Regions from separate parts of the Pseudofrankia sp. DC12 genome, predicted to be linked through region 1. Evidence: riboswitches for the same ligand, from Rfam matches in the RefSeq annotation. Region 1 holds a riboswitch; each other region holds the start of a gene.

Region 1 (4,753 bases):
ACCAAGACCAAGGTGTTCGAGACGGACAGTGGTGCCTCGACGCTGGCGGACCGCAAGCACTTCGCGCTCGTCTACCCGGAGCCGGTCGCGAGCCAGTGGCAGGTCGACCCGAACGGCGCCGACGCCCAGTACCTGAAGGACGTCGTCACTTACATGTCCAAGGACTGGACATCGGTCGACGCGAGCCGCGTCTACATCTGGGGCCTGGGCGAGGGAGCACGGCTGGCGCTCGCCCTGGCCTGCGCCAACCCGTCCCAGTTCGCGGCGGTCGGTGTCGTCGGCCAGTTCGACCCCGACCCGGGCCCGAACTGCGACACCGAGGTCCCGACCGACCGGGAACGCGTCGCCACCCTGGACAAGAACGCGTCCGCACGGTTGTGGACCTTCTCCTCGAACAAGAGGCGCTGAGCGCCCGGGATCGCCGCTGCTGAGCGGCGGAAAGCCGTCCGCCCCACCGGGCGGGGGGTCTCGGCAGGGCGGACGGCGGGCCTGGTCTCGGCCGAGGAGTCGGCTGGCGCCGCCCCCGCCAGGTGGGGGGAAGACCCGGCAAGGGCGGCGCCGCCTGGTTGGCCCGGATCCGGGGGGGACCGGCCGGGCCGCCGCCGGGCCGAGGGGGATCGGCCGGCGGTTCGTCCGGGGGCGTCAGATCGAGGGCGGGAGGGGGAAGCCCTCGTTGGCGCCGACGGACGAGCTGTGGGCGTGGCAAGGGGCTGGGCCACGCTGGTGGAGACAGTGGTCGGACGCCAGGGCGGACCCCGGCGAGCCGGTGGTCACAAAGTCCGCAGAGTGGATCCCGGCCCGGCCGAGGGAGGCCGAGCCGTGACGGGATCCCCTTGCCCGGCTTCGGACAGCGGGAGATCCCTCAGGGCACGCTCCGCGCGGAGTCAGGCCGCGACACACTGGTCTGGGGGAGCTCGCCGGGACAAGCCCGGGGTGGGACGGCCAGTCGCCCGCCGGGTGGCCGCGCGGATTTCCGCAGGGCCGGCCACCGCGACGGGTGATTCCACGTAGGGCTCGCCAAGCCCGATCGGCCGTCGCCGATCGGGCCGGGCTACCTCGCCGGTTGGCGCCGTCGGCCGGAGGACCGGCCGACCAGGCCGCCCGACGGCGGCCAGGTCCTTACAGGACGCGCCCGACGTAGTAGGTCGTGCTGTAGATAGCCTCGAGCTTGACGACGTCACCGCTGTGCGGAGCTGCCCACATCTTCCCGTCGCCGGCGTAGATGCCCATGTGGTAGATGTTTCCCGGAGACCCGAAGAAGATCAGGTCGCCGATCTCCTTGTGAGCCGGGTCGACGTGGATCGTGGCCTCGTACTGGGCTTCCGCCGTCCGGGGCAGGTTGCGGCCGAGCTGCCTGTAGACGTACTGGACGAGGCTGGAGCAGTCGAACGAGTCCGGCCCGTTGGCCCCGTAGACGTAGGGCTTACCGGCCTGGAGCGAGGCCAGGTAGACGGCCTTCGAACCCAGGTCGCCATTCGTCGGCGCGTTGACCGTGATGCCCCGGGATGCCGAGACGGCGGGCTTCGCCATGACGTTCAGCGTGCCGACGTTGTCCGAGACGGCGGACTGCAGTGCGTCGGTGCCGTCGAACACCGCTGTGATCTGGGTGGTGGTGAGGACCCGTGCGGTGTACGAGGTGTACCCGCTGCCGTTCGTCGTCAGGTGCAGGAACGTGGCGAACCCCGTAGGGAGCTTCACCTGGACCTTGACCAGCTGGTTGGCCAGCGGCTGGTTGGTGTCCTTGTTGGTCAGCTGGAAGCCGACCTCGACCGCCTGGTCCGCGTAGACGTTCACGTTCGGGTTCGTGATGTGCAGGTCGACGTCGGCCTTGGAGGCAAGCGTCGGGGCGGCCAGGTCGGACGCGGTGCCGCCGTCCGCGGACGCGAGCGTCGAGGCGAGGCTCACCGGGTGGACCATCGTGCTGCCGCTGCTCCCCCCGGCGCCGAGGGCGCTCGCGAGGTTCAGTCCGGTCGTGGTGGTGCCGTCACCGGTGAAGGCGTCGTTTGCGTGGTCCGCGGCTGGGGAACAGCCGGCAAGAGCGATGCCGGATACCGCGATGGCGCCGGTGGTGGCCGCGGCAACCGCGGTCCGGCCCTTCGCCTTTGCGACCACGGAGAGGCCGCGGTGACGGCCTCGGCTGGTAGTGAGCCGGGCGTCGGTATCCCAAACGGAGGGCGCAGACAAGTCTCGCTGGTCCTTCCCGTACGCCTACGAGGTGAGCTGTCGGGTTCGGGCTGGGCTGCCCGGCCCCCGCGCGACTGGCGCGCGAAGGGCTTCACCCCAAGGCCAGCGTTTTCACGCCGGCCGGTCTTGCACGGGTGGTTCCCCCGCTCCTGCCCGTGGTGACGACTCGGAGGGGACACCGGGACCGCGGGCAGGATTCGGCGTTCGGTCCGGTGGTTGGGCTGACGTCGTGGAGAAGACTAGTCCACGTGGATGATGACGGTAAACGCAGGTACCGCCGATACGTCTGGTCTTTCACGAAACGTCGGTTCACGGGCGGCTTGGCGCTCTGTCACTGCCCTGGTCGCGGACGGCTATTGGTGGTGCCGTCTGCCTGGGTAGCGGGCCTTGCGGTCGCCATGGTCGGTACTACCGGTAATCTCGACACTACGCGAAGATGTCATGATCGGCCCGAGAGGCCACAGGGCGAACACTTTCCGTAGCCGGCCTCGAGGAGGTGGTGACAGGTGCACCCCCTATGCCGGGTAGGCCTATAGGGCTAGACGCGCACCCCTCTAAATGTGGTTGCCGCGCAAGGCCCTAGGACTCAAACGTAAGGACGAAAGTCCTTAAATCGCTACGGATGGCCGGGCTTGGTCGCCCAGCGCAGCCGGACCGGCGACCGACCGTCGATGGCCCGGGCGCGGCTCGCACCTTGGCTGACTCCTTGTTGCCGCTAAGGCAGATCGTCCGGCTGCTGGCGCGGGGCGCGCCGGGTGAGGAAACCGGCGCGGTCGAGCACCTGCAGCTCGATCGCCAGCTCCAGCACCTCGCGGGGGAGCGTCCGATGCATCGCCTGCATCGCCTCGACCGCCGCTCTGGCCCGGTCGGCGAGCTCGTCGAGCGCGTGCTGGCGCTGGCGCATCCGGGCGCGCTCCTCCTGGATGGTGCGGACCGTCTCCTCTTGCCAGCGCCGGGTGAGCACCAGGTGCTCGCTCGCGTCGGCGGCCTGGCGCTTGGCCTCCTCCAGCCGGTCCAGCAGCTGGTCGAGCTGCTCGAGGCGGCCAGCGAGCTCCAGCATGTCGCCCCGGCCGATCCCGGGGAAGCGTTGCTCCTCCCAGCCGCCGGGTGGGGTCCTCTGCTCGAGCGGGTCCTGCGGTTCCGTTGAGGACTGCAGCACCGCCGGGATGTACGGGCCCGGGGGGAAGGGCGGCTCCGCTCCAGGGGGTGGCGTGCCGGGCACCTGCTCGAGCGGGTGCGGTCTGGTCGGGATAAGGGCTCCGAAGTAGTCGGCGAAGGATGGTGGCGTCGGGCCGGCGCTGGCCGGCGGTCCGACGGGGTCGTATCCGGCCGCGGCGCCAGCCGTGCTCTCGGGCTGGTGGCCGTCCGGCCCGGCGAACGCGTCACCCGGACCGAAGCCATGCTCGACCGCGAACCCGTCCGTGGCCGCGAACCCGTGCTCGACCGCGACGCCCTGCTCGACCGCGAACCCTGCGCCGTCCCGGGCCGGGACGGCGCCCTCGTCGCGTGCCGCGAACCCCGCCTCGTCCCTCACCGCGAGACCGGCCCTGTCTCCTGCCGCGAACCCGGCCTCGTCTCTCACGGCGAAACCGGCGGGTGGCGAGGCATCGCCGGGGCCGAGGCCTTTGGAGGTCGACGCCTGCCGAGGCCCGATCGCCGGGCCCGCGCCGCCGAAGGCGGGATCGTCGTCGCAGAGGGCGTCCGGGGCAGCACCAGGCGGCGTGTCGACGGTGCCATCGGGCACGGTGACATGGATGTAGGCGCTGTCAACTGCCCGTTCCGGTCCAGTGAGGCTGTGCGGGCCGGTCACATCCGACACGGTTCGTAACGGTAGCCCAGACCGCGCGGAAGTGCGGGCAGATACACCGTCTCGCTAGCCTGTGAGCGTAGCCAGGACGGAAAGTGATGATTCCAGCACCGATGTGGGGTGGGCGGTCCGGTCAGAGCGACAGGTCGGTGTCTCGCGGTTCGACGGCCGCCGGGCCGGCGGTGAGCGGGTCTGTGGCCCGCGGAGGGCCGGTGGGCGGTGCTCTGCCAGGCAGCGGTGGCCTGCGCGTCGATGGTTCGGTGCTCCGGTGGTGGCGGCGCCCAGCGCAGGTCCCGGCTCCAGCCGCCGTCGATGATCGAGCCGAACGCGTCGACGATCGCCCAGTCGACGACCTGGTCGGCGTCGACGACCACCGCCCGGCCCATTCGGATGTGGGCGAGCGACGGGTGCACCGCGTCGTTGAGGCAACGTCCTTCCAGCCAGGCCCGGACCCGCCAGGACCGGGTGAGCACCCAGGGCGCCTCTGATCCGCCCGGAATCGCCAGCCGGTGCCGGACGATGAGGTGGCCCAGCGGCGGAAGCCGCCCCTGGAGGAACTGCTGGCGCAGGTGCCCCAGCTGGCCGCGGGCACGCGCGACCGCGGCCTCGGTGCTGTTGTCGGGACTACGACGCCGGCCGCCGGCCGTGTCCGCGGGCTTGGCGGTCGCGTCGGCCGCCGGGCTGGCTGGCCGCACCATGACGGCCGAGCCGTCCGGCGGCGTCGACCGGTCGGATCGGCTCCTCCAGCCCGGCGGGGACCCC
Region 2 (4,753 bases), 3.1 Mb from region 1:
CGGGGCCGGCCGGCCGCCCCCGGCCCGGCGGCGCCGGTCCCGGGCGATGCCGGCGACCTGGAACGCGTAGAGCAGGCCGGCCCACCAGTACATCGCGGTGCCCCAGATCGCGAACGCCCAGCCGAGCGGGCGGGCGGCGGTCGACAGCCAGCCGTGGCCGTCTGTGAGCAGCAGCAGCGGGAACGCGTAGAGCAGGTTGAAGGTGGCGGCCTTGCCCAGGTAGTGCACGGGCAGCGCGGTGCCGAGGCCCAGCCGGCGCATCGGCACCAGCAGCAGGAGGAGGAAGACGTCCCGGCCGATGATGACCACGGTGAGCCACCAGGGGATGTTGCCCCGGACGGTCAGCGCGACGATCGTGGCGAGGATGTAGAGCCGGTCGGCCAGCGGGTCGAGCAGGGCGCCGAGCCGGCTGGTCTGGTTCAGGGCCCGGGCCAGCCGGCCGTCCAGGTAGTCACTGACGCCGGCGAACATCAGGATGCCCAGCGCCACCCAGTCCGCGCGCGGGCCCAGCGCCACCCACAGGAAGACCGGGACGCCGACGAGCCGCAGCGTGGACAGCAGGTTCGGGATCGTGAGGATCCGGTCGGACGGCGCCGGCTCCCCGTCCGGGGACCCCCCGCCCGGGGGCGCGGGGGCGCCGCCGGAACCGTCGCCTGACGGGGCGGGAGCGCTCGCCATGCGCATCTCCTCACTCGTCAGTGGCCTGTCCCCGAGACACTACGGGCAGAAGGAGACGCGAAAATGTCCTGCCCGCGTCGGTGCGCGGGCGCATCGGCACGGGCCGGCAAGGACGGCGCGTCTCTCGCCTCGGCATGACGCTAGCCGATGACCACCGGGGCGAACGTCGCGAGGCGACCGCAGACCACTCCGCCGGCCGTCAAACTAGCCCTGTGGAGCCGTTTGCAGGCGGCGAGAGGCGCCCCCGGGGCAGGAGAAACAGCCGTACGCGGGCGGGACCTGCGGCGGCGAAGGCCTGGTGGCGGGCCTGGCCGCGTTCGCCAGGCCGGGCGGGCGTGGCCGCCCGCGTCCGCTACATGATCCGCCCGACGTGGTACGTCGAGCTGTAGATCGGGCGCAGCGACACCACGCCGCCGGTCTCCGGGGCGGCCCACATGTAGCCGTTCCCCGCGTAGATGCCGACGTGGTAGATGCTCCCCGGGGCGCCGAAGAAGATCAGGTCACCGGGCTGCTTGGCCGACTGGGCGACGTGCACGGAGGCCCAGTACTGGGCGTCGGCGGTGCGTGGCAGGTTGCGGCCGAGCTGGCGGAAGACGTACTGGACCAGGCCGGAGCAGTCGAACGAGTACGGGCCGGTGGCGCCGTAGACGTACGGCTTGCCCTTCTGCAGGGAGGCCAGGTAGACGGCCTTCTCCCCGATCGTGCTGCCCGGGATGACGCTCGGGATCGCGTTGTTCAGGTAGCTGCTCGCGGCCTGGCCCGACGAGATCGTGATGGTCGTGGCGCCGGCGACCGAGGGGCGCAACGTGCTGCCGCCGTCGAACACCGCGGTGATCGTGGTCGTGGACAGCAGCCGGGCGGAGATGCTCGCGGTGCCGTTGTCGTCGGTGGTCAGCGCGGCGGTGGTCTGCCACTTCGGCCCGTCGACGACGACGATCTGGACCTGCTCGTGCGCCAGCGGCGCGCCGCTCATCGCCTCGGTGGCCTTCACCGTGAGGACGACCGGCGAGTTCGGCGCGACGGTGGTCCTGTCCGCGGACAGCGTCAGGTTCGTGAAGGCCGGGTCCGAGTTGGCGAGCGCGCCGGCGAGGCCGCTGGAGCCGTGGCTGGTCGGGGTGGCGGTGTCGCCACCGCCGAGCGCTGCGGCCAGCGCGTTCGACGCGAACGGCATGCTCTGGTTCTGGGCGCTCGGGTCGATCGTGGCCGGCTGCTCGGGAGCCGACGGGACCGTCGCGGCGAAGGCGGCGGTGGAGACGGCGAGCGTTCCGGTCGTGAAGGCGGCGATGGTGCCGACCCGACGAGATCCTGGCGCGGACCGCCGACGGGCCTCCCGCGGAGCGCCCCCCGTGCGATGCCGGCCGCGGACCAGCTCATCCCAGTCGTCCGGGAGCCAGGCCATGCCACGACGGGACAACGCTCGTCCTTCCCTGACGCCTGCGAGGTCAGCTGTCGGGTTCGGGCTGGGTTCATGTAGCCCGGCCGCCTGGGGACGGCGACTTCACCCCAAGGGCTTGGCCGGTCTCCCGGCCTTGCCCGGCGGAACCATGGGTCCCCCGCTCCTGCCCCGGCATGTCGGAGGGAGCGTCGGGCCGGGGGCAGGACTCGGCGTTTCAGCCCGACGCATTGGTGCCTTAGGTGAAGAATGTTGCATTGCCGACCTTAGTGGATGTCTACGGGGGTACTCCAACCACCGTAAACACAACAGTCGGACACCTTCCGGGGGTTACCGACAGGTGTCGGGCGAGTTCCCCGCACGTTCCCCACAGCGGGGCAGCCGCTCCCGGGCCGCGGTGACAGCGGGCGCCCGGAAGCCGCCGAGCCGGCCGACTTGGCCTCCCGTTGTGTTCCAGACAAGTTGACTCACAGCGCTCTAGGACCTTGGACACAAGGTTGTGAGGACTTTAGTTTCGATCATTTCTAGGGGCCCAAAGTCCCAACAACGCGGCCCGGCGGGGGGCTAGCCGCGCGCGGACGCTCCGGCCCCAGATTGCGTCGCCCGTCACACGTCCCGAAGGGCGGGCGACTATCAGCTCGGCGTCGCCGAAGGCCGGGGCGCCGCGGGCTCGCTGGATGCCGCTGGGGCACCCGCCAGCGGGGTGGTCGGAACCGGGGTGGTCGGCGACGGCGCAACGAGCGGCGCGGCGGGCGGCAGCGCGGGCGACCCGGCCGCTGGGGCGCTCGAGCTCGCGGCGGCGGCTGTCGTGGCCGCCGGCCGCGGGGCCGCCACGGCAGCGGACGGCCGCGGCGCGGACGGTGCCTGGACCGCAGTCGGCGGCACGCTGATGGCGTGGCCATAGACCACCAGGTTGTCGACGTAGTGGTGCGTGTGCTCGTCGAAGGCGCCGTCGCAGGTGATGACCCGGATCTCCGGCCGCGTGACCGGCCCGTAGACCTCCTGGGTCGGGAACGTCGCCTTTGAGACCTCCTGGAGGCGGTCGACGACGAAGGTGACGCTCGCCCCGGACGCGCCGACGACGACCAACTGGTCGCCGGGTAGCACCGAGCCCAGCCGATAGAAGACCGCCGGTCCGGTCTTCGAGTCGTAGTGGCCGACGAGCACCGCCGGGCCCACCGCGCCCGGCGCGACCCCCGGCTTGTACCAGCCGACGTCGCCCCACTGGGCCGGCACGTCGATCGCGCCCTGCGGGTCCAGCCCCAGGCCGACGACCGGTGCGTCGAGCGCGATCGCCGGGATCTTCAGCCGGACCGGGCCCGTCACCACCGGCGGCGGGGGCGGCGGGCTGGGGGTGGCCGTCGGCTGGCCGGCCGGGCTGGCCGTGACGGGCGCGGGCGGCGGTGGAAGCGCGCGCCCGGACGGAGCCTCGGCCGACCGGATCATCGGTACCGCCAGCTGGAAGCCGCTGGCCACCACGAGTGCCATGCCAGCCAGCGCCAGCGGCCACGACAGGCCACCCAGCCGCCGCCCGCGCCCGCCACCGGTTGCCGCCTCGCCCGCACCACCGGTCGCCGTCCGCCTGAAGCGTCCCGCCGCGAAGGCTTTGTCGCGGCCGGCCGCGACCGCCCTGGCGAGGGCCGTCCGCGAGGCCCCGGCGAGACGAACGGTCCTGGGCCTGGCGGAGCCAGACCGGGCGGCCCTCGTCGGGACAGCCCGCAGCCACGCGGCCCGCCGGCCAGCGGTGGGCCTGGGCGCACCCGGTTGCCGACCCGGCTTCGGTGGGCCCGCCGGCCGGGGAGCCGTGGGCTGGGCCGGCGCGGACCCGGCCGCCGTCTGCCTGCCCCGCGACGGTTCCCGCCGGGGGTGTTCCCTTCCCGCCGGCCCGCGCCGCGCACCGCGCGCGGGGTCACGTCGCCTCGGTTCCAGGCCCACGAAAACCGCTCCCTCCCCCTGCCCCGACGCCCGGATGCTACGGCCGGCGACGTCGTTTCCCGGCCTGTCGCCGCCGTATCCGGGCGCGGTTTGGGCGGGCCAGGAAAAACGGTCACCCGGCCCACGGGCGACGTACCGCGCCAACACCGTGGCCCTGGTTTCCGGAAATACGGAGAACGAGTCGGGAAAACGGGCGCCGCCGAAGCACAGAGAACGGGCGGACATCCCACCGGCACGGGCATTTGCCACCAGCAGCCGTCGACCGGGGCGTGTGCCCGGCGGCCCCGTCCGCCAGGTCCGAGGCCACCCGCAGGCTGCGCTGGATTCCGTCGTCGAGTGGCTATGTTGTCGCTCGCAGCAATCACGCAGTCACTAACTCTGGGAGAGGGGACCTGATGAAGGGACTGGGACGGAGCGCCGCCCTGCTGGGACTGTCCGGCGTCGCCGGCATGCTTCTCACGTTCGGGCCCGGCCTCGGCGTCGCGTACGCCGACACGGCCTCTGGCGACAAGTCGAGCAACGGCATTCTCGACAACAAGGACGGCAAGGATGGCGGGCTGTTCCCGAACGGGATCCTGAACGACAAGGACAACTGCAACAAGGACAACAAGGACGGCAAGGACGGCAAGGACGGCGGCCTGTTCCCGAACGGCATCCTTGACGACAAGAACAACAGGAACTGCGGTGTCGGTGTCGGTGTCGTCGGCGTGGGTGTCGGTGGCGGTGGCGGTGGCGCCGGTGGCGGCG
Region 3 (4,753 bases), 700 kb from region 1:
AACGTCAGCCCTCCTGATCACCTGCCAGCGCCGCCAGGCCGCGCGGGCCCGGACCGGGCACCGGCCCGACCCACCCTCACGCGGGCTACACCAGTCTCCGCATGCAAGCAGCCCCCGTTCCTGCTTGCAGCATCACAGCACACCTCGATCTCCGCCACGGCGACCACCCGGCGCACCACGGTCACCCGACTCAGCCCGTAATCCACCAATCCAGGGCGGATCGGACGGAGACCGGCCGAAGCCGCGCGCCGATCCAGGCGAGCCGCGCCGCCGCTGGCGCGACGCGCAATGGCACCGTCCGGAGCGGTCAGGCCCGGCCCTGCTCGCTGCCGGCGAACGCCGCCGAGTCGTCCGGCCCGGATCCGGCGGACCAGGGAGCGGGGTCGGCCGGCACGGTGACGGCGAAGTCGGCCGCCGCCCGGGCGCGCCGACGGGCCCGGCGGCGCAGCAACTCGCCGGGCACGCCTGCGGCGACAGACAGTACGACGACCGCGGGCGCGAGCCACCCGGTCGCGTCCTTGAGGCCGGGGACGGACGACGCCGCGTACCCGAGCGCGGGGATGCCGGTGCCCCAGATCAGCGCGCCCACCGCGGCCGCGGCCAGGAACCGGGCCGGCGGCATCCGGACCGCGCCGGCCAGGATCGGGGCGAAGGTGCGTGCCCACGGCACGAACCGGGCGGCGATCAGCGTGACCGGACCGAACCGGTCGAAGAAGGTCTCTGTGCGTCCGAGCACCTTCAGGTGCCGCCGCTCCAGCCAGGGGCGCCCGAGCCGGCGCCCGGTGACGTAGCCGAGGCAGACCCCCGCGATGGCCATCACGGTCACCCCCGCCGCGAGGACCGGCAAGGAGATCCGGTGGGCGGGATCTGCCGCCATCAGCCCGGTAGCGAACAGCATCGCGTCTCCCGGGAGCCAGAACCCGATCGGCACGCCGCTCTCGACAAACACGATCGCGAAGACGGTGAGATACAGGGTCAGGCCGGATAGATGGTGGACATCCATACCTTCAGTCTGCCGTCCCCATGCGCCGGCGACCGTCAGCGACGTCCCCAGCATCTCGACTGACATGCCCGTTCGGCTCCGCCGACATGTCACGGCGGCTCCGCCGACATGTCACGGCGGCTCCGCCGACATGTCTCCTTCGGCCGACGTTCGGCATTCCGCTGGCGACTCGCCCGCCGGGCTCCGGGCTTACGCGGGAGTGGCACGCACGATGTGGGTGGCAACGGGCTCCCTCGGGCAGCCCGCACGTCATACCCTTCGCGCAACACCTGCCCGCGGCGCGCACGGCCTCGTCCCGGTTCACGCCCTTTTCGCCGGCCTGTCGCGGCCAGGTGGGCGGACGGCGCGCACTCGGCGTGCCTGCCGCGCCCGTTCCCCTCGGTGGCCCGACGCCTTTTGACAGGAGCTTTCGATGCCCATCGCCACACCAGACGTCTACGCCGAGATGCTCGACCGGGCGAAGGCGGGTGCCTTCGCCTACCCCGCCATCAACGTCACCTCGTCCCAGACCCTCAACGCGGCGCTTCGCGGCTTCGCCGACGCCGGCAGCGACGGCATCATCCAGGTGTCCACGGGTGGTGCGGAGTACCTGTCCGGGCCGACGATCAAGAACATGGTGCTGGGCGCCGAGGCGCTGGCCGAGTTCGCCCACCACGTCGCGAAGGCCTATCCGGTACAGATCGCCCTGCACACCGACCACTGCCCGGCGGACAAGCTCGACACCTACATGCGCCCGCTCGTCGCCATCTCGCGGGAACGGGTCAAGGCCGGCCGCGACCCGCTGTTCCAGTCGCACATGTGGGACGGCTCCGCCGTGCCGCTGGAGGAGAACCTCAAGCTCGCCGAGGAGCTGCTCGCGGACTGCAACGCCGCGAACATCATCCTGGAGCTCGAGATCGGCGTCGTCGGCGGCGAGGAGGACGGCGTCGTCGGCGCGATCGACGAGAAGCTCTACACGACCCCCGAGGACATGTGGCGCACCGCCGAGGTGCTCGGCACCGGCGAGAAGGGGCGCTACATGATGGCGGCCACCTTCGGCAACGTCCACGGCGTCTACAAGCCCGGCAACGTCAAGCTGCGCCCGGCGATCCTGCGTGACGGCCAGCAGTACGTGGCCGGCAAGCTGGGTCTGGCTGGCGAGGCGAAGCCGTTCGATCTGGTCTTCCACGGCGGTTCCGGCTCGGACCTGTCCGAGATCCGCGAGGCACTCGACTACGGCGTGGTCAAGATGAATGTGGACACCGACGCCCAGTACGCCTTCACCCGGCCGGTCGCCGACCACATGCTGAAGAACTACGACGGCGTACTGAAGGTCGACGGTGAGGTCGGCATCAAGAAGACCTATGACCCGCGCACCTGGGGCAAGGCCGCCGAGGCCAACATGGCCAAGCGCGTGCTCCAGGCGTGCGAGGACCTCCGGTCCGCCGGCACCGCGATCGGCTAGCCCGCCACCGCGGCCCGGCCAGACCGCCACCGCGGCCCGGCCAGCCCGTCGCCACGGCCCGGCCAGGACCGGGCTGGCCGCCGGCTCGGCACCGCGCCGGACCTTCGTCATCGGGGCCGCCCTTCGGGGCGGCCCCGATGTGTCTAAGGACACTTCACTGACAGTCTCGGGCCAGACCACTGCGAGCCACGGCGATGGACCACCAACGAGCCACGCGCCCGCCGGACGGGGTCGTTCGGCCAGGTCGCCGCTCAGCAGCGCGCAATCAGACAACTACCTGCCGTACGGACCGGGATGTTCGGTGCGGATGTGCCCAGGATCGCAATTCGGCCACCGGCGCGCCGAACGGACGTGTCGGGCGGCAGAGTCGTAGGTTTGTTTTCCCGGCGCGACGAGCGGACCACGCAGTTGTGAGGTGCCCCGCGATCCCGGTCCATCCAGGTCGTTCCGGGACGAATTCAGCAGGTCCCCGATGTTCCGCTCCGGGCGCCGACACACCGTTGGCAGCCCCGATAGGAATAGATGAGCGCGCGTACGCGCGCGTTAACACCGCCAGAGACCGGCCTCAAGCACCGACACGCGGGTGTGTCCTTTTTCACGTGTCCTATTCAATGCTTGTCGCCACGCCGAGGAATGTGGTTATGGTCTTCGCCGTGCCAGGCGACAGGTCAGGCACCCATCGGGCGGCACGCCGAATCCTGCCCCCGCCCCGATGTGTTTTGAACCCAGTGGCAGGAACGGGGGAACCGACTCCGGACGCCGTACCCAGAGATCCTGGAAGAATCGGGCATCCGCCCGCGCGGCCACATGAGTGCCGCGCCTGGGCCCAGCCCACCAGGGCGTCCTAGGGGTGAAGCCGACTGACTTCCGCAGTCGTCGAGAGCGCGCGTTCCAGGCGCTTTCGAGGACACAAAAGGACACGTCATTCGGCCGGGCCATTCTCTTCCCAGCCCGAACCCGACAGCTCACCTCGCAGGCGTGGGGAAAGGGCAATCACCCATGTCCGAAGCACGTAACCCTGGCCGACATCCCATGTCCGGCGGGCACTGCGCCCCGTCGAAGGCCTGCCGCGTACCAGCCGGCAACGCAAGCGTGCGAGACACCAGCACGAGGCACCACCGGCCGGCGCCCTCCCACGGAGGCGATGGCACAGACCGGCCACACCGTTCGGCCCCGCCGATCCGCAAGGATCCCCGACGGGCATTGGCACACCCAACCCGCCGGATACGCCAAGGCATCGCCGCGGTGCCGGTAATCGTGGCGGCAGTAGGCGGCGCAATTGCCGTGGCCACACCCGCCAGCGCCTCTTCAACGTGGGCGCAGCTTCGCCAGTGCGAGTCCGGCGGAAACTATTCCGTCAATACCGGCAACGGTTACTACGGCGCGTACCAGTTCTCGGCCGGGACCTGGGCGAGCCTGGGATATTCAGGACTGCCGAGTGACGCGCCAACGGCGGTTCAGGACGAGGCCGCGCTGCGGTTGGCGCAACGTTCTGGATTTGGCCAGTGGCCGCTCTGTGGCCGCGGTATGGGCGCGGACCAGCTCGCTCCGGGAGCCAGCGCGTCCGACGTGCCCCAGGCCTCCCGGTCGGCGGCCAGAACTCCTCTCGTCGCTCAGGCGATCACGTCGACGACGGCCCAGCTGCCGTTCACGACGGCTCTCGTCGGCCAGTACCGCGCCGACGTCGCCCACTGGCAGGAGCGGATGAACGCGATCGGCTACCCGCTCGCCGCCGACGGCCACTACGGCCCGGTGTCCGCGGCCGCGGCCCGGCAGCTGCAGGCCGCGAAGGGCCTGGCCGTCGACGGCGTCGTCGGCCCGCGGACCTGGGCCGCGACCTTCGCCTAGCCCCGGTACACCCTCGCCCGCCTGACCCGGCCCGGACAGCCGGCCCCTTGCCCGCTCCGAGGTCCGGCGGCGAGGTCCCCGCCCGGTCCGGCACGGCGCCAGAGGCCGAGGCACCGGCAGCGCGGAGCCCACTCGCCCGACCGGCCCCCCAACCGGTCGTGGGCCTTCGTCAGGCCGGGATCCGGCCGATCCCCACCCAGCCGGCGGCCAGCCGGAGGCGGGGCGGCCACAGCCCTGCTCCCGCTCCGGCCAGGGTCGCCGGACCATCCGTGAACCGGGGCCGTCCGCCGCAACGGACGGCCCCGGTTCACGGCTCATGACCCGGCCGGCTCCCGATGTCAAGAGGAGCCCGGTTTGCGGGCTTGACGCCCGACTCGCTACAGTCCGGAGCTACTCGTCTGTCCTGGGCGAGTCGTGCGGGCGGACGCCGAATCCTGCCCCACCCGCATGTACGCCGT
Region 4 (4,753 bases), 350 kb from region 1:
GCTGCCAGGCCTGGGCGCTCTCGTGCCATACGTAGGTGCCGTCGTCGCTGACCCAGCGGCCGTGCTCGTCGAGGCGCATGTGTGATCCTTCGGGTGCAGACGGACGTTCCAGGGGTGCCACCAACGGCGCGGCCTCAGCGCCGGGGTACGTACCGGCCATCTCCAACCCAGCCCAACGCCGCCCACAGGCGACGCTGGAGGGGCCCCGGGCCAGGCCATCAGGTCGTGGATCGAACCTCCTGATCCACGAGGCGTGACCGATCCGCGATCGCCGGCACTAGCCAGTTCTGGAAGTCGGTCAGCGTAGCCATGGGTTGATTGCGGCAGTGGTGACCGTTGCTGCATAGCGGACGGCTAGCTTTTCGTAGCGGATGGCGACTACGCGGTGCCGCGTGAGCCTGTTGATCCCGCACTCGACGGCATGCCGCTGCTTGTAGGCCTCCCTGGCGAACGCAGGGGGCCGGCCACCCTTTGGCCCGCGCCTGCGCCGACGGGCGGCCCCGCCGAGGGCGGCAGGCATCCGGCGCCTGTCACGGTCAGTCGGTCGTCTTTGCTCGGCTACTGCCGTTGACCGGCGGCCACGGCCCCGGCGAAGAAGACCAACGCGCCGACCGGGTAGCCGGCGACGAGATCCACCAACCCCGACGGCTCCCCGCCGAACGCCCCAAGGTGTGCCAGCCAATGGACCAGCGCGATCACCACCCCGGCCGCCATCAGCACCTGGCCGGTCCGGATGATCCGCCGCTTGCGGCGGTACCGGGCGCGCCGTTCAGCCGCCTTCCGTTCGTGGGCCGTCAGCCCAGGAGCGCGCGTGTCCGCGCGGGTCGGCGCGGCGGGTGAGTCGTCGCCACTGGTCTTCTTGGTCATGCCGGGAACCGTCCGAGGCAGGCAGCACAGCAAGGTCAACTAAAGAGTATAGTACTAGCCGCTGTCGTTTCAATCTGCCTCAACGCCGCCGGCGACCTGGGTGTCCCAAGGACTGTGCGCGGGGCACCGACCGGATGGTGCGACTCTCGCGGGCCGCGGCCGACCCCGCCGGTCACGGCCGACCCCGCCGGTCACGGCCGACCCTCCGAGTCGTCGGGCACGATGAACGGTCCGGGGTCCGAGGCGTTCCGGTGGCGGCGTCCGGTGTCACCTACGCCAACTATCTACTACGATCAGTAGTTGGTTAGGAGGGCGACCGCCATCGCCCCCGACCGCACGCCGGGTCCCGCTCCCGGTCCGGCGATACCCCTTCGACGCGGTCGGGGCAGGAGCGTGGGGCCTACGTTCCACCGGGCGCCTGGCGAACTGGAGCTGAGGCAGGTCGACGCACAGAAGCCGATCGCTTCTGTCGTCGGGTGGCCGCGGTCATGGCGGGACACGGATCGGCAAGGCGGACACGTCTGACCGGCCGGCTACCGAGGCGCCCGCGCGCAGCGCCCATGTGACTACGACGGACCGTCCGAGCACCGCCCAGCGCGGGGTGGCTGCCACCCGAACCGGCGGACGACCGAGCCATCCGCGCCGCCGGCTTCGTCGTCGAGGAGATTGACCCGGCTCACGTTCCGACCCGTTCGGTTCCTTCCGCCGCCCGACCAGATCCTTGGCCGCGCCCAGCTGCCACTTATCGACGGTACCGCTACGAGCTCCATGCGGAGGAGGTCGGGCACGGGCTGGAGGATCACGATGTCCAGTCCGGTCGCTGACGGGTCCGCGCGGCTGTCGCCGCGGGGGCGGCGCAGTCCGCCCTCGCGCCGTACCCATCACAGTGTTCCCGCGTCCGGTGGTCCTCCGTCGCCGACCTGGGCGATTGATCAGAGGTCTCGGTCGGCAGGCCCGGACGAGGGTGCCCGCGGGACGGCTGGGGGACCGGCCCGCGGGCGCCACTTAGCGCTACCGTACGCGGCCGACGGAGTAGGACGAGGTCCAGATGGTTTCGAGCTTGACCACGTCGCCGCTCTTCGGCGCGACCCAGATCTTTCCGTCGCCGGCGTAGATGCCCTCGTGGTAGATCGACCCGGGCTCGCCAAAGAAGATCAGGTCACCGGGTTGTTCCGAGCCGCGCGCGATCCTGATCGTCGCCGCGAACTGCTGGTCGGTGGTGCGTGGCAGCGTCTTGCCGAGCTGTCTGTAGACGTACTGCACCAGCCCCGAGCAGTCGAAGCTGTACGGGCCCTCCGCCCCGTACACATACGGCTTGCCCGCCTGCAGCGATGCCAGGTACACCGCCTTCTCCCCGATCGTCGTCGCCCCTGTGGGCGCGACGGTGACGGTCTCGCCTGCGGGCGCGCGGCTGGCGGCCGGGAGGACAGGCGCGGGCGGCGCCGGGTGGACCCGGACGACCGCCGGGTCGGAGGTCACCGCCTCCAGCTCTTGGCTGCCGGCGAATGTCGCCCTGATCTGGGTGGTCGTCAGGACCCGCGCGGTGTAGCTGGCGTAGCCGCCCGCGTCCGTGCGTAGTGCCTTGAATGTCGTCCAGCCGCTCGGGAACAGTGCCTGGACGAGGATGTCCCGGTCCGCGAGGGCGCCGCCGCCCCGCGTGGTGAGCCGGAAGCCGACCTCGACCGGCTCGTCGGCGTTCACCGTGACGTCGGGGACGGCCGGCGCCAACGAGACTGCCGTGCGCAGACGGAAGGCGACCGGCAGGGCCAACTCGGAGGTGGGGTCCGCAGCGGGAGTCGCCGCGCTTCCCAGGGCGGCGCCCAGCAAGTTGGCGGTGATCCCCTGCGCGCCGGTGTCCGAATCCGCCGCGGCGGGGCCAAGGGAGCCGGTCAACGCCACCCCGGACAAGGCCATGGTGCCCGTGGTGAGCGCCGCGACGGTGGCGCGACTCGAGGTCCGAGCCAGCAGGGACCCTGAGCGAAGGCGGGTCCGGTGACGACCGCGCCCGGCGGTGGCTGGACTGCGTTCGGACCGATGTGGTTCGCGTGCTTGCACGTGAAACCTTTCCCAGACGCCTGCGAGGTGAGCTGTCGGGTTCGGGCGGGAAGCCCGGCCGGCCGTTGTGACACACGGGCGGCTTCACCCCGAGGGCGCCGCAGGGGGATGCGGCACCCGGTGGAACGTGGTTCCCCCGCTCCTGCCCCGGCTGCGTCGAAGGGGTATCGCCGGACCGGGGGCAGGACTCGGCGTACGGTCCGGCGGCGATAGCGACCCACACGCTAGCAACTACACGGGATAGTAGATTGAGGGGGGTTGGCAGCGCCGGGTGTCGCCTGCCGGATGTGTCGAACCACCGTGGTCGGATCGAGCCGTTGGCCCCGCGCGGGCGAATCAGGCGCGGGGATGTCCGCGAGGCCCGATCGGGGGCAGCTGCGCGGCCGGCCGGCGGGTGACCTGGTGGACGTGCGCGAGCAGGAATCCGAGCAGAGCCAGCCCGAGTGCGTAGAGGGCCGCGCCGGCGAGGAATTCCCGGGCGGTCGGCCCGCTGTCGGCGGCACCGCGGGACGGCAGGTACAGCTCACGGCGTTCGGTGACGGCACCCGCGTGGCGGGCGTCGAGCGGGACCCACGCCTCGACGTCGCCGCGCAAGGTGTCGTGGAACTCGGTGTAGACGAACCAACGCCCGGTGGCCGCGACCTGCAGCCGGCCGGAGAAAGCGCAGCCGCCGCCGGCGCCTCTCAACAGGCCTACCACGGTCTTTCCTGCACGGCGGGCCACCAGCTGCCGCGGAACGAGCCGCGGACAAGCGCCGGTGGCTGGACCGTTCGAGGCGCCGGTGCGCGCGGACGTGGTCACGGCCCAGACGGTGGCGGTGAGGGTGCCGCGCCCGTCGGAGGTGGCGGTCAGCAGCACGGGGAAGGTGCCACGTCCCTGGCCGGGGTCGTGCGCCGACGCGGGTTTCTCCCACCCGACCGCCAGCAGTGCCGCGATCGCAACGAGCAGAACAGCCGGGCCGCGAGCCCGAAACTGCGGCGTCATGGCGAGCAGGCACAGCAGGAACAGCACGATGACCGGGACCGCCGTCGTGGCGACGGCTCTCGCCGGGACGTTGGTCAGGCCCGTGGCGGCGGCGAGCCAGGTCGTCGCGGCCACCCCGGCCGCGCCGGCGGCCAGCCGTGCCGCCGGCGCGCGCAGCGGTACCTCGGCGAGGGCGGCACCGAGAACGGCGACCGGAAGGTCCGGGCGGCTGCGTCCGAGGGCGGCCAGGCCGGCCGCGATCGCGAGGCGGACCAGCGCGTAGCCGACGACGGCGCGCAGCACTGGCAGCGGCCCAGGCACCGCGGCCCTGATCACGGTCGCGGCCAGCAGGGTGCTCGCGAGCAGCGCCGGCAGGTAGAGGGCCTCGTCGAACTGCGGCACGTCGGTCTCGAACTCCAGTACCGGCACGGCGGTGGCGCCGAGGATGAGAGTGCCGGTCGCGGACAGCGCCCAGTCGGCGCCGTGGCCGGGCCTCGCGCCGAGCAGGACGCCGGTGACGAGGGCGAGCGTGCCGAACACGCCGAGCAGGTGCGGTGGGCTCCACAACACGGAGTCCCGCCCGAAGGCCGCATGCCACGCGGCGTCGACCGGTGCCGACAGCAGCATCAGCGTCCCGCCCAGCCCGGCGAGCAGCAGCGGCCGATGGCGCAGGACCGCACCGGCGGAGCGGGTCGCGCGCAGCGCTGCCACCCCCCAGGCGACGACGCCCACGCCCACCACCGCCACCGAGCCGTAGAGCAGCAGGTGCGGCGGGATCGCCGCGCTGTCGCGCCCGCTGTCGGTGTGCCAGGCGTCATCCCAGTAGGTGGCGAACAGCGCCGCCATGCCCACGAGCGCCACAAGGGGC

Evidence for each region. Region 1 has a riboswitch for cyclic di-AMP ahead of FRADC12_RS15040 (C40 family peptidase). Riboswitches for the same ligand answer to the same signal wherever they lie in the genome.
Region 2: it holds a riboswitch for cyclic di-AMP, as region 1 does, so the genes downstream of both, FRADC12_RS27720 (C40 family peptidase) here and FRADC12_RS15040 (C40 family peptidase) in region 1, are expected to answer to the same signal.
Region 3: it holds a riboswitch for cyclic di-AMP, as region 1 does, so the genes downstream of both, FRADC12_RS12265 (transglycosylase family protein) here and FRADC12_RS15040 (C40 family peptidase) in region 1, are expected to answer to the same signal.
Region 4: it holds a riboswitch for cyclic di-AMP, as region 1 does, so the genes downstream of both, FRADC12_RS16560 (C40 family peptidase) here and FRADC12_RS15040 (C40 family peptidase) in region 1, are expected to answer to the same signal.

The regions. Positions count from the first base shown of each region.
Region 1 covers NZ_KQ031391.1:3,783,261-3,788,013, forward strand. The annotation lists gene FRADC12_RS15035 (PHB depolymerase family esterase) at 1-408, shown strand, start outside; gene FRADC12_RS15040 (C40 family peptidase) at 1,120-2,112, opposite strand; cyclic di-AMP (ydaO/yuaA leader) riboswitch at 2,192-2,366, opposite strand; gene FRADC12_RS34355 (hypothetical protein) at 2,900-4,003, opposite strand; gene FRADC12_RS32305 (hypothetical protein) at 3,991-4,689, opposite strand.
Region 2 covers NZ_KQ031391.1:6,834,211-6,838,963, forward strand. The annotation lists gene clsA (cardiolipin synthase ClsA) at 1-678, opposite strand, end outside; gene FRADC12_RS27720 (C40 family peptidase) at 1,031-2,092, opposite strand; cyclic di-AMP (ydaO/yuaA leader) riboswitch at 2,096-2,258, opposite strand; gene FRADC12_RS27725 (class F sortase) at 2,705-3,559, opposite strand; gene FRADC12_RS27730 (hypothetical protein) at 4,402-4,753, shown strand, end outside.
Region 3 covers NZ_KQ031391.1:3,087,455-3,092,207, forward strand. The annotation lists gene FRADC12_RS12250 (NAD-dependent epimerase/dehydratase family protein) at 1-2, opposite strand, end outside; gene FRADC12_RS12255 (DedA family protein) at 308-1,003, opposite strand; gene fbaA (class II fructose-bisphosphate aldolase) at 1,416-2,447, shown strand; cyclic di-AMP (ydaO/yuaA leader) riboswitch at 3,255-3,440, shown strand; gene FRADC12_RS12265 (transglycosylase family protein) at 3,480-4,295, shown strand.
Region 4 covers NZ_KQ031391.1:4,137,699-4,142,451, forward strand. The annotation lists gene FRADC12_RS31455 (hypothetical protein) at 1-79, opposite strand, end outside; gene FRADC12_RS16555 (hypothetical protein) at 559-867, opposite strand; gene FRADC12_RS16560 (C40 family peptidase) at 1,879-2,781, opposite strand; cyclic di-AMP (ydaO/yuaA leader) riboswitch at 2,925-3,091, opposite strand; gene FRADC12_RS16565 (hypothetical protein) at 3,259-4,753, opposite strand, start outside.